Regions from separate parts of the Halopseudomonas xinjiangensis genome, predicted to be linked through region 3. Evidence: predicted binding sites of a transcription regulator. Region 3 holds the regulator's gene; each other region holds the start of a gene.

Region 1 (4,210 bases), 780 kb from region 3:
CTCTATGGCGCGCTGTACGACAAGGTGCCGCTACTCGGAGCCGGACGCGGCAGCCTGTTTGGTCTGGGGCTGTTCCTGGCTCAGGACGAGGGTTTGAATACGCTCATGGGTCTCTCAGGCAAGCCTGGCGAGTATCCCTGGCAGGATCATGCGCGCGGCTTGGCGGCGCATGTGCTCTTCGGCGTGGTCACTGATACGGCCATCCGGTTTCTCAGAAATCGATTGTAAGGACGCAGGGCACCTTTGCCGGGACCGGTTAATCCGGGCCCGGTTGCCTGACAGCGCGCAGTGATCCAAAAATGCAAATCGCGCCAATCAGAGGCGATTTGCACTACCATACCGCTGCGCGACCTGAGTTATCATCGTTCTCATCAGACGATCACAGACTCATTGGGTTAGGGCAGATCGACTAGCTGGCTTACAACAGAGGAGAAAATCATGAGTCGTCAGGCAAAAGCTGTGGTGTGCCGCGAATGGGGCCAGCCCGTTCAAGTGGAGACCATCACCGTCGATGGGCCCAAGCGGGGCGAAGTCACCATCAAGGTCGCTGCATGTGGCGTGTGCCATAGCGATCACTCTGCAACGACCGGCAAGATTCAGTATCCGCCGCCGCTGGTCCTGGGCCACGAAGCCGCTGGCGTCGTGATTGAAGTGGGTGATGGCGTCACCGAGTTGAAGGAAGGCGACTATGTGGTCAGCACCTTCATTACCATGTGTGGCAAATGTCGTAATTGCGTTCGTGGCCGGCCGGTTCTCTGTGAGAACGCGCGCAAGTCACTGGTCACCCTGCCTGACGGCACCGTCCGTACCCATGGCAAGGATGGCGAGGATCTCAACGTGTTTGGCGCCTGTGGCGTGATGGCCGAATACGCGACCATGCATGTGGACAACTGCGTGAAGATCGACGAAGGCGTGCCGATGTCCAGCGCTGCGCTGGTCGGCTGCGCGGTCATCACTGGCGTCGGTTCGGTATTCAATACCGCCCAGCTGGAGCCGGGTTCGCGTGCCGCCGTGTTCGGTATCGGCGGGGTCGGTCTGAACGTCATCCAGGGTTGCGTGACGGCCGGTGCGGAAATGGTCATCGCGGTCGATACCAACGACACGAAACTGGAAATGGCCAAGGAGTTTGGCGCGACCCATACCATCAATCTCACCCAGGTAGACGACGTCAGCAAGTCGATCAAGAAGCTCAGTGGCGGTGTCGATTACGCGTTCGAGTGCGTTGGCAACGGCAAGGTCGTCGAACAGGCTTACAAGGCTCTGGGCCGCGCGGGTACGGTCGTCGTGGTGGGTGTTGCGGACATGCAGGACAAAACCACGATCAACACCTTTTCGCTGCCAGCAGATGAACGCACCATCAAGGGCAGCTGGCTGGGTTCGGCGCGTCCGCAGTATGACTTCCCGAAGATTCTCAATCTGTACAAGGCCAATCGTCTGAAGCTGGATGAACTGGTCACCAAGACCTACAGCATCGACGAGGCGCCGCAGGCATTTCAGGACATGCTGGACGGCAAGAATGCCCGCGGCGTTATCGTTTTCGAATAACCGGGTTTCAGCCAGGTAGTACAAGCAACGGGCACCGGATCGCTGATTCGGTGCCCGTTTTGCGTTGATATTCCTATAGTGTGTCGCTGTCCCCGACGCCTCTCATCCGGCACCGATTGACCCCCAACCGCTGAATGATATGCTGTATGCATATACAGTATTCAGGCGGTATGTATGTGCCCTGTCGTTGATACTTTTTCTCTTACACAACCTGGCCTGCGTTGATCATGGGGTCGGTTGTTGCACTCGATACGCTCATCGATGAGCGGCGCGTCTGGCGTGGCCAGTCGCTGTCCGGGCCGGCTGGGGTACAGCCGACCGGCCATGCCGTGCTCGATCAGGCTCTGCCGGCAGGTGGCTGGCCGGAGTCTGCTTTGAGTGAAATCCTGCTCCCTGCCGAAGGCATCGGCGAGTTGCAACTGTTGTGGCCTACGTTGGCGCGCCTGACCCAGGCGCGAGAGCGCATCGTTCTGGTGGCGCCGCCGCATGTCGCTTTCCCCTGGGCCTGGCAGGCTGCCGGCGTCGATCTGCGCTGGATGAGCATCGTCCGCTGCAGCGGTCGCGATGCGCTGTGGGCGACCGAACAGTGCCTGCGTTCGGGCAGCTGCGCTGCCGTGCTGTGTTGGCCGGAAAAGGTCGATGACCGCTCGCTGCGCAGGCTCCAGGTGGCCGCCGAAACCGGCCAGACCCTGGCTTTCGCCTACCGTCCGATCGGTGAGGAGGTGAATCCATCTCCGGCGGCCTTGCGGCTCGCCTTCGACGGGCCGGGAGAAATCCGCGTGCTCAAATGTCGGGGCGGCCTGGCGCCGGCTCGTACCATATCCCTTGCAGCGGGGCAGTGATGCCATGCGCTGGGCCTGTATTCTTCTGCCTCAATTGGCCATGGACGCCGTGCTGCGCAATTGCGAGGATCCCGACGCACCACTGGTGCTGATCACCGGCCCGACCCAGCGCCGGGTCGTGCAGGCAGTCAATCCCGCTGCCCGGGAGTTGGGATTGCGTCCGGGGCAGACCCTGACCGCAGCCCATGCGTTGACGCGCAGCTTTGCCACAGCCGAATACGATGTCGCGCAGATCGATCACTGGCATCGATTTCTCGCCGCCTGGGCCTATCGTTTCAGCTCGCATGTGAGCCTGGACTATCCCCGTGCACTGCTGATGGAGGTGGAATCGAGCTTCAACCTGTTCGGCCCCTGGCCGCGCTTCGAGGCGCGGTTGCGGGAAGAGCTGACTCGCCTGGGATTTCGCCACCGTATTGTCGTCGCGCCCAATGCGGCTGCGGCCCGATTTCTGACCAATGCACATGATGGGCTCGCCGTGCCGGAACGGCAGGCGCTGCGGGACGTGCTCGGCAACATGCCGGTAACCCGCTGCGGTTTCGATCATGACACGGCCATCGCTTTCGAGCGCATGGGGCTGCGGCGCTTCAAGCAATTGCTTGAGTTGCCACGAGACAGCCTGGCCCGGCGCTTTCCGCGCGAGGTACTGCAGCATATCGATACCCTGCTGGGTGACCGCTCGCTGGTGCTCGATTGTTATGCGCCACCGGATGAATTCGATCAGCGCATAGAGCTGAATTTCGATGTGGAATCACATCAGGCCTTGTTGTTCCCGCTGCGTCGTCTGACAAGCGACCTGGCGGCCTTTCTGGCCGGGCGCGATAGCGGCGTGCAGCGTTTCGTTCTATTGCTTGAGCACCGCGAAGGACCCGATAGCCAGGTCCCGGTCGGCCTGCTCGGTGCCGAGCGCGATCCGGCCATGCTGTTCGAACTGGCCCGGGGTCGCTTCGAGCAGTTGCAGATTCCCGGCCCGACCCAGGCACTGAGACTGGTAGCGCGCGACCTGCCGGCCTTTGTCCCGGAACATCGCGAGCTGTTCGAGGAAAGGCCGCAACAGTCGGTGCCCTGGGAACAGCTGCGCGAACGTTTGCGCGCGCGTTTGGGCGACGAGGCGGTTCAGGGCGTTCACGCCTTGGCCGATCACCGGCCCGAGGCCGCCTGGCAGATGGCTGATGCCGGTAGTGCAGGCAAACCGGCAGAACTGCCACCGCGTCCGGGCTGGCTGCTGCGGCAACCGATCGCCTTGCACGAGTTCGCGCCACGCGTGCTGGCCGGCCCCGAGCGTATCGAATCGGGCTGGTGGGACGGAGGAGATATCCGCCGTGATTACTATCTGGTGCAAACCCGCAGCGGCCAGCTGGCCTGGGCCTACTGCAGTGTCGATCAGCCGGGGCGGCTGATGCTGCACGGATGGTTCGCATGAGCGGTTACGCCGAACTGCACTGCCTGTCGAACTTCAGCTTTCAACGCGGTGCGTCCAGCGCCGAGGAACTGTTCAAGCGCGCCGCCCAGCACGGTTATCGAGCATTGGCGATCACTGACGAATGCACGCTCAGCGGCATCGTGCGTGCCTGGCAGGCGGCCAAGGAAAGCGGAATTCCCTTGATCATCGGCAGTGAGATGCGCATCGAAGAGGGCCCCAGGCTGGTGCTGCTGGTGGAAAACATCATGGGTTACCAGAACCTTTGCCGCCTGATTACCCTGGCGCGAAGACGCACGACCAAGGGTGAATACCGGCTTCTGAAAGACGATTTTGATCAGTCCAGGGAGGGACTGCTGGCGCTGTGGTTACCCGGCTCGCCAGAAGATGATGCCAACGGCTGCTG
Region 2 (4,210 bases), 730 kb from region 3:
AGCCGACAGTGCCTTGTCTTCGAAGGTCTTCAGCTCCGGAGTGATGAAGCGCTCTGCCCCCTTGAGCGTTTGCCTGCGGATGTAGTCGGCAGGAGCCTGTTCGGCCTGCCCGCGGGACAACTCGATGAAGTAGCCATGAACCCTGTTGTACCCGACTTTCAACGTGCTTAGGCCGGTCCGTTCGCGTTCGCGGACTTCCAGATCGAGAAGATACTGCCCGGCGTTCTCACTGATGTTCTGCAGGTCGTCGAGCTCGGCGTCATAACCCGCCGCAATGACGCCGCCGTCGCGGATCACCGCAGGCGGGTTATCGACTACCGCTCGTTGCAATAGCTCGGCAAGTTCGGGGTAGGTAGAAATGCTCCCGGCCAGTTGCCCGATATGCGGTGACTGGAGATCGCGCAAGGCTTCCTGAAGGCCAGGCAATGCACCCAGGGCGTCACGCAGGCGAGCCAGATCGCGCGGCCGCGCCGAACGCAGGGCAACACGTGCGAGAATGCGCTCGATGTCACCGATACCCTTGAGCAGGGGATGGATGTCTTCGTGATAATGCTGGTCCAACAGGGCGGCGATACTCTCCTGTCGGGCCTGCAAGGTTGCCATGTCGCGTAGCGGGCGGTTCAGCCAGCGCGCGAGCAGACGTCCACCCATAGCCGTGGCGGTATGATCCAGCACGTCGAGGAGGGTATTCTCGCGACCGCCACCGAGGTTGCAATCGATCTCCAGATTGCGCCGGCTGGCGCTGTCGATGACGACGCTGTCTTCGAAGCGCTCCTGGACCAGTCCGCGCAGGTGCGGAAGGGCAGTGCGCTGGGTTTCCTTGGCATAGCTGAGCAGAGCGCCGGCAGCAGCGAGGCCGAGCGTCAGATCGGCACAGCCGAATCCGACCAGATCCTTGGTTCCGAATTGCTGCGTCAGGCTCTTGAACGCACTGCCCTGATCAAATTCCCACGGTGCCCGGCGTCGCACCGCTCGTCGTCGCTCAATCGGCGTATCGGTTTCCCAGTCATCGGGGATGAGCAGTTCGGCGGGGGCCAGGCGTTCCAGTTCGCCGAGGAGTGTTTCCCAGCCGGCGAATTCGGTCGCGATGAAGCGACCACTATTGATATCCAGCGTGGCCAGCCCGAATCGCCGCTCACTGCCTACCAGCGCTGCCAGCAGATTGTCCCGACGCTCGTCGAGCAGGGCCTCGTCGCTCACTGTGCCTGGAGTCAGGATGCGAACTACCTGCCGCTCGACCGGTCCCTTGCTGGTGGCGGGGTCACCAATCTGTTCACAGATGACGACCGATTCACCCAGCTTGACCAGGCGCGCCAGGTAGCCCTCGGCGGCGTGGAAGGGAATGCCGGCCATCGGGATCGGTTGTCCGCCGGATTGACCGCGCGCGGTCAGGGTAATGTCGAGCAGACGCGCGGCCTTCTTCGCGTCGTCGTAGAACAGCTCGTAGAAATCACCCATGCGATAGAACAGCAACTGATCAGGATGATGCTGTTTGATGCCGAAATATTGCTGCATCATTGGCGTGTGGCTGGCGGATTTCTCGGCGCGGCTCATGAAAATCTCTGATCGATGGAATGCGGTGTGCGAAGGACGGCCTAGTCTACGCAAAGCCGCGTTCGCTTTTAAGCGCAAAATGAGAGGTGCACTAACGATGTCCCAATACGATCCCCTGATCGATTCTGTCGCGGCGCGACTGGGCAATGGCTTGCGCCGGCTGGGGTTGAAGGTCACGACGGCCGAATCCTGCACCGGCGGCGGAATTTCCGAAGCCATCACCCGCGTGAGCGGCAGCTCCGGCTGGTTCGAAACCGGTTTCGTCACCTATGCGAACAGCAGCAAGGTACGCCTGCTGGGCGTTACCGAGGAAGACCTGGCCAACCATGGCGCGGTCAGTGAACAAGTCGTCCGTGCCATGGCTGAAGGCGCGCTGCAGGCTGCTGATGCGGATCTCGCGGTTGCCGTTAGCGGCGTGGCCGGACCGGAAGGTGGTACACCGGAAAAGCCGGTGGGTACTGTCTGGTTTGCCTGGGCGATTCGCGGGCGCGGCGTGTTTGCCCAGTGCAAGAGGTTGCAGGGCAGCCGCAAGGAAGTGCGCGCTCACACGGTACTCAAAGCGCTCGAAGGCCTGGTAATCGAGGTCGAGCGGGCGCTCGCGGCACGCTCGTCGTAAGGCTTGGAAAAGGGGTAGGCGAAGAAAACGTTCTGTGGAATAATACTGACCAAATATACAGTAGTTCCCGGGCGCTAGGCTCCCGCCACTTCCAAGAGGATGCACAATGGACGACAACAAAAAGAAGGCGCTTACTGCGGCTTTGAGTCAGATTGAACGTCAGTTTGGCAAGGGCGCGGTGATGCGCATGGGCGACCAGGAACGCATGGCGATCCCGTCGATTTCCACCGGTTCGCTCGGGCTGGATATTGCTCTGGGTCTCGGCGGCCTGCCCAAAGGCCGTATCGTCGAAATTTACGGTCCGGAATCGTCAGGCAAGACCACACTTACGTTGTCGGTTATTGCCCAGGCTCAGAAGAAGGGCGCCACCTGTGCCTTCGTTGATGCCGAACATGCACTGGATCCGGAATATGCCGGCAAGCTGGGCGTGAATGTCGATGACTTGCTGGTGTCCCAGCCGGACACTGGCGAACAGGCACTGGAAATCACCGACATGCTGGTGCGCTCCAATGCCGTTGACGTGATCATTGTCGACTCGGTCGCCGCACTGGTGCCGAAGGCAGAAATCGAAGGCGAGATGGGCGATCACCACGTTGGCGTGCAGGCTCGTCTGATGTCGCAAGCGCTGCGCAAGATCACCGGCAACATCAAGAACGCCAACTGCCTGGTGATTTTCATTAACCAGATCCGCATGAAAATCGGTGTGATGTTCGGTAACCCCGAAACCACTACCGGCGGTAATGCATTGAAGTTCTACTCTTCTGTCCGCCTGGATATCCGCCGCACCGGGGCCGTGAAGGACGGTGACGAGGTGGTAGGCAGCGAAACCCGAGTCAAGGTCGTGAAGAACAAGGTGGCTCCGCCGTTCCGCCAGGCCGAGTTCCAGATTCTCTATGGCACTGGCATCTACCACAACGCCGAAATTATCGATCTGGGCGTGCAGATAGGTCTGGTTGAGAAGGCAGGCGCCTGGTACAGCTACAAGGGCAGCAAGATCGGTCAGGGCAAGGCCAATGCGGCCAAGTTCCTCGAAGAAAATTCAGCGATTGCCGAAGAGATCGAGAAGGCGATTCGCGAGCAGTTGCTGCCCAAGCCGACCAAGCCTGGCGCGTCCGTGGTTGAAGACAGCGCTGAACTGGACGCCTGAACCTGAACCGGGGCGCGCAGCGTAAAGCGGGGCGCTCCGGTCCGTCCGCATTCAAGCCCGTCATTTTTTACTCGCTTCGGCAGGCAACGCATGTTCCGTCGAACCACGCTCGAGACACCTCAAGCCATTCGCCGCTCGGCAATGGATCTGCTTGCGCGTCGCGAACACAGCCGAACCGAACTGTCACGCAAGCTTCGTCAGCGCGGCGCTCCGCCCAATCTCGCCGATATCGAACTCGATAAGCTCGAAGAGGATGGTTTGCTGAGCGACGAGCGTTTCTGCGAAGCCTATGTCCATGCGCGCAGCCAGCGGGGCTACGGGCCTGTCCGACTGCGAGAAGAACTGCGTCAGCGTGGCGTCACCGACCGTCTGGTCGAGTCCATCCTCAGCGACCCGGCATACGATTGGGCAGCTTTGGCCCGTCACGCTTTCGACAAGCGTTTCCCCGAAGGCAGGGCCAATGATCTGGCAGAGCGGTCAAAGCAGCTGCGCTTCATGCAGTACCGTGGGTTTGCTGGTTTTCCGGACGATTGATCAGGTCGATCAGGCCGCGCAGTCGGCCATGGTCGCGCCCGTTGAAGACAAAGCTCAGCCTGACCAGGTGTGCCAGTTCCGGCTCGTCGGCTTCGGCCGGGTCCGATGACGTCTGGTCGAAGCCCGGCGTTTTGCAGATCCCCGCAAATTCGCTGCGAATCCGCTCGAGCGCGGCATCTGTCAAAGCCCGGTGTAGCCGAATCACATATCTGCCATCTATCCAGCGTGCCGAATGATAGTTGCTGTAGAAATCGAGGATGTGCTGCATCGCCTCGCTTGGAGAGGTAGCGAGCGTCATCAGATTCAGGTCGGTGTCGAGGACGTAGCCGTTGTGGCACAGCTGCTCGCGAAAAAACTCG
Region 3 (4,210 bases):
CGGCTTCCACAGGTGTGTTTCTGGGTTGTTCTGGTTATGCGCTGCCGCCGAAGGAGCGCTGCAAGGAAACCATCAACCTGGTGCCGGGCAACGAGGTCGCATCGGACGACGAGGAAGACGAGTCCCGCGTATTGCGCGCCAAGCATCGTTGCAAGCTATGCGGCACGGCGATGGATAGTTATCTGGTCGACGAACATCGCAAGCTGCACGTTTGCGGCAACAACCCCGATTGCGCCGGCTTCGAGATCGAGCAGGGGCAGTTCAAGATCAAGGGTTACGACGGGCCGTTGATCGAGTGTGACAAGTGCGGCAGCGACATGCAGCTCAAGACGGGGCGTTTCGGCAAGTACTTCGGATGTACCAACGCGGAATGCAAGAACACTCGCAAACTGCTGAAGAGCGGCGAGGCCGCGCCGCCGAAGATGGACCCGGTCAAAATGCCGGAGCTGCGCTGCGAAAAGGTCGACGACGTATACGTCCTTAGAGACGGTGCCTCGGGCCTGTTTCTCGCTGCCAGCCAATTCCCGAAAAACCGGGAAACCCGTGCGCCGCTGGTAAGCGAGCTACTGCCACACCGTGAAGAGATCGATCCCAAGTACCACTTTTTGCTCGACGCGCCTACGCAGGACCCGGACAAGAATCCGACAGTCGTGCGATACAGCCGCAAGACAAAGGAGCAATATGTTCAGAGCGAGCTCGAAGGCAAGCCCACCGGTTGGCGGGCTTTCCACGATGGCAAACGCTGGAACGTGGACGACGCTCGAAGCAAGAGCAAAAAGTAGGCGAGGCGGCATGGCAAACGAAGTCTATACCCGTACCAACCAGGCTCTGTTCTTTGCCAGGAAGGCGATCGCCTCCTGGCATGAAGTCAGTCAGTCCGGAGCGCTCGATACCGTCACCCTGAGCGCATACCATCGCGAGCACGCCTTGTTTCATTTGTACCGGGGGGTGCTTGGCCTGATCCACGAAGTGGCGGATCGTTACCGCTGGCCGCTGATGGACGCACGCAGCGTTGAAGCGGTGTTGCTAGGGGATGTGGCGGCGCGATGCCCCGGTCCCGAGCTGGCTGAATTGAGCGAGCTGGCGGGTTCGGCCGATACCTGGCTAGGGCGTCTTCTCGGTGCCTGGCAAAAGCTCCAGGCACCACCGGTGCCTCAGGAAGCCAAGTCTGCTTCGGACGACCTGATCATCGCCAGTAGTGCGGTGGCTGGGTCGCCGGAATGGTCACGGGAGGATGCGCAAGAAGCTGTCGCTGCCTTGGCCGAGCGCGTTAATCGTTACCGGGAGGGGATGGTGGAGTGGTAGCTACGCTCCGATAGGCAGCGGCATTGTGTTAAACTGCCGCCTTGCTAGACAGAGGAGCCGATATGCCTTCACCTTTTCTCGAAATCGTTGAACTCGCCAATGGCAAGGTCGTACTGCGGCGTTCCGATGACGACGGTGAACCGCTAGTGGTCATCGAGTTTTCAGCAGATGCCAAGGATTTCCTCAACGGTCATCACATCGATGTCGCCAAAGCCATGATCAGTGCCGGTATGCAATTGGCGGGGCAGGTCGTGGATGATGACGAGTTCGTGCCGGAAGACCGCGTTCTGCATTGACGCGTCGGGCCACAGCGCCCGGGGCAGCCATTTCGGCTGCCTGTGCTGTTCAATCACGCTGCGCGAGTGGCTTGCAGCTGAACATTCAGACTACTGCAGTTGCCCATGGATGCCGCTCTCGAAAGCAACGCGGTTTCGCGGGCATCACTGGTCAGCCAGCTCACCACCGTGTGGCTTTTCCCTTCGCGCAGCACTTCACAACATAATTCGAGCGTATCCATTCCAGGACGGCTCCGAATCACCAGAATGCGGCCGGAATCCAGGCCAGCTGAACGCAGCCATTGCAGGCTGAGCTCCGCGGGAGGATCCAATAGCGTCAGCCAGCCGGTCGAACTGGAATGGCTTAGCTCCCGCAACACTGGCGCCAACCATTGCAGGCATTGGCGTGGCGAGCCGTTGAGTGCGATTTCGCTGAAACCTGTCTCGGCGGGCTGCGAGGTCACGTTTCGCTCGACTGCTGCGCCACGGCGCCGCTCGGTTGCTGCGGGCTTGCCCAGTGGCGCCATCCGGGCACGTGAAGCCATCCAGGCGTTTTGGAAGAGACTCAGTTGATCCAGTGCTTGCGAGTTCCGAGCATACTGCATGTTTTGCTCCTAGCGGCGGATAACGCCGACGCTCAAACCTTCGATGATTAATTCCTGTTCGGACAGATCAATCTCAATCGGCGCGAAATCCGGATTCTCCGCAATCAGCGACACTTTGCGGCCCTGCTTGTGGAAACGCTTGACCGTCACCTCATCGCCGATACGGGCAACAACGATCTGTCCGTTACGTACCTCGGTAGTGCGATGTACGGCCAGCAGGTCCCCGTCCAGAATGCCAATATCCTTCATGCTCATGCCCTTGACCCGCAGCAAATAGTCGGCCTTGGGGCGAAAGAACTCCGGATTGAGCCGGCAGTGATCCTCGATGTTCTCCAGAGCCAGAATCGGCGCACCGGCAGCGACCTGACCGATGATCGGCAGCTGATCATCGTTGGCTGCCTCGGCTCCAGGCAGGCGAATGCCGCGCGAGGCGCCCGGGATCATTTCGATAGCTCCCTTGCGAGCCAATGCGCGAAGATGATCTTCGGCCGCGTTGGGCGACTTGAAACCGAGCTCTTTGGCGATATCCACCCGCGTCGGCGGGTAGCCGTTGTTGTCCATGTACTCCTTTATGAAGGCCAGGATCTGTTCTTGCCGCGCCGTCAATTTCTGCATGGAGCCTTACCTGTCTGTTTATACAGTAGCTGTGATTATATACAGTTCGGGCGCGTCGGCAAGCGTCACTTTGTTGCGTTTGCCGAGGGCTCACCGGATACTGCGGCGAGGAGCCGGCCCGCTGGCCGTTCGAGTTGACGTCATCACGTTTGAAACGTATGTTTAAAACATCTGTTTGCTCAGGAAGCCTTTTTATGGCGCAGTCCGATACTGTCGAGCGCATCCTCGACGCCGCAGAACAACTGTTCGCGGAGAAGGGGTTTGCCGAGACGTCTCTACGGTTGATCACCAGCAAGGCGGGCGTGAATCTTGCGGCGGTGAATTATCACTTCGGGTCGAAGAAGGCCTTGATCCAGGCGGTCTTCGTCCGCTTTCTCAATCCGTTCGTCAATAGCCTCGAAGCAGAGCTAGATCGGCAGGAGGCAAGTGGTGCAGCCGATCCGAGCCTGGAGGAGCTGCTGGAGATGCTGGTGCGGCAGGCTTTGCAGGTCAAGCCGCGAAGCGGGAACGATCTCTCGACCTTCATGCGCTTATTGGGTCTGGCGTTCAGCCAGAGTCAGGGTCACCTGCGCAAGTATCTTGGTGAGGTCTACGGCCGGGTTTTTCAGCGCTACATGAATCTGCTTCTCAAGGCGGCTCCGGCGCTGCCGCCAAGCGAGCTATTCTGGCGTGTGCATTTCATGCTCGGCAGTGCGGCTTTCACCATGTCCAGCATGAAGGCATTGCGCGCTATCTCAGAGGCAGAATTCGGTGTGCACAACGGTGTCGACGAGGTATTGCGTCTGATGGTGCCGTTTCTTGCGGCGGGTATGCGCGCCGAAGGCGGCATGACACAGCGGCTCTCCTCAGCAGACAGCGTAGCGGAATCCGCCTGACGCTCTTAACTGCGCGACCCTGATCCGTTATCGTGTGCACTTTCCACCGGAGACGTGCATGCGACTCGATTGGCTCCACATCTCGATTCCGCACCAGCGGGTGACTGGCTTCTCTGCCGGCGAGCCGGTGTGCTCCTATGACGTATCCACGGCCCTCCACGGGGCAGGGGAGACGGAGGGCAGCGGTTGTACGCCAAGAGGGCACCACCGGGTCCGCGCGCGGATCGGCGAGGGGTTGCCGGTTCGCTCGGTATTCGTCGGCCGACGCCCCACCGGTGAGGTCTGGAGCCTGGAGCTGGCGCAGCGCTACCCGCGGCGAGACTGGATACTGACTCGTATCCTGTGGCTCTGCGGAGAAGAGCGGGGTTTTAACCGGGGCGGCCAGCGCGACTCGCAGCGCCGCTACATATATCTGCACGGAACCGGCGATGACCAGCCCACGGGACAACCGCTGTCCCATGGCTGTATCCGCTTGGGCAACGACGACATGCTCGCACTGTTCGACATGACTCCGGCCGGTTGTGCTGTTTTCATC

The links. The regulator LexA, encoded in region 3, represses DNA repair genes until DNA is damaged. The targets are predictions, from matches to a motif close to CTGTNTNNNNANACAG.
Region 1: imuA (translesion DNA synthesis-associated protein ImuA) is a predicted target of LexA. The motif match lies at 1,688-1,703, and genes of this name have one in related genera.
Region 2: recA (recombinase RecA) is a predicted target of LexA. The motif match lies at 2,216-2,231, and genes of this name have one in related genera.

Annotation. Positions count from the first base shown of each region.
Region 1 is NZ_LT629736.1:2,319,296-2,323,505, reverse strand. It holds gene BLT85_RS10715 (DUF1440 domain-containing protein) at 1-228, shown strand, start outside; gene BLT85_RS10710 (Zn-dependent alcohol dehydrogenase) at 439-1,545, shown strand; gene imuA (translesion DNA synthesis-associated protein ImuA) at 1,773-2,387, shown strand; gene BLT85_RS10700 (Y-family DNA polymerase) at 2,392-3,807, shown strand; gene BLT85_RS10695 (error-prone DNA polymerase) at 3,804-4,210, shown strand, end outside.
Region 2 is NZ_LT629736.1:2,268,437-2,272,646, reverse strand. It holds gene mutS (DNA mismatch repair protein MutS) at 1-1,554, opposite strand, end outside; gene BLT85_RS10470 (CinA family protein) at 1,652-2,170, shown strand; gene recA (recombinase RecA) at 2,277-3,317, shown strand; gene BLT85_RS10460 (regulatory protein RecX) at 3,408-3,851, shown strand; gene BLT85_RS10455 (LOG family protein) at 3,811-4,210, opposite strand, start outside.
Region 3 is NZ_LT629736.1:1,538,418-1,542,627, reverse strand. It holds gene topA (type I DNA topoisomerase) at 1-782, shown strand, start outside; gene BLT85_RS07070 (DUF6586 family protein) at 793-1,305, shown strand; gene BLT85_RS07065 (hypothetical protein) at 1,368-1,601, shown strand; gene BLT85_RS07060 (SulA-like leucine-rich domain-containing protein) at 1,655-2,185, opposite strand; gene lexA (transcriptional repressor LexA) at 2,195-2,800, opposite strand; gene BLT85_RS07050 (TetR/AcrR family transcriptional regulator) at 2,995-3,675, shown strand; gene BLT85_RS07045 (L,D-transpeptidase) at 3,734-4,210, shown strand, end outside.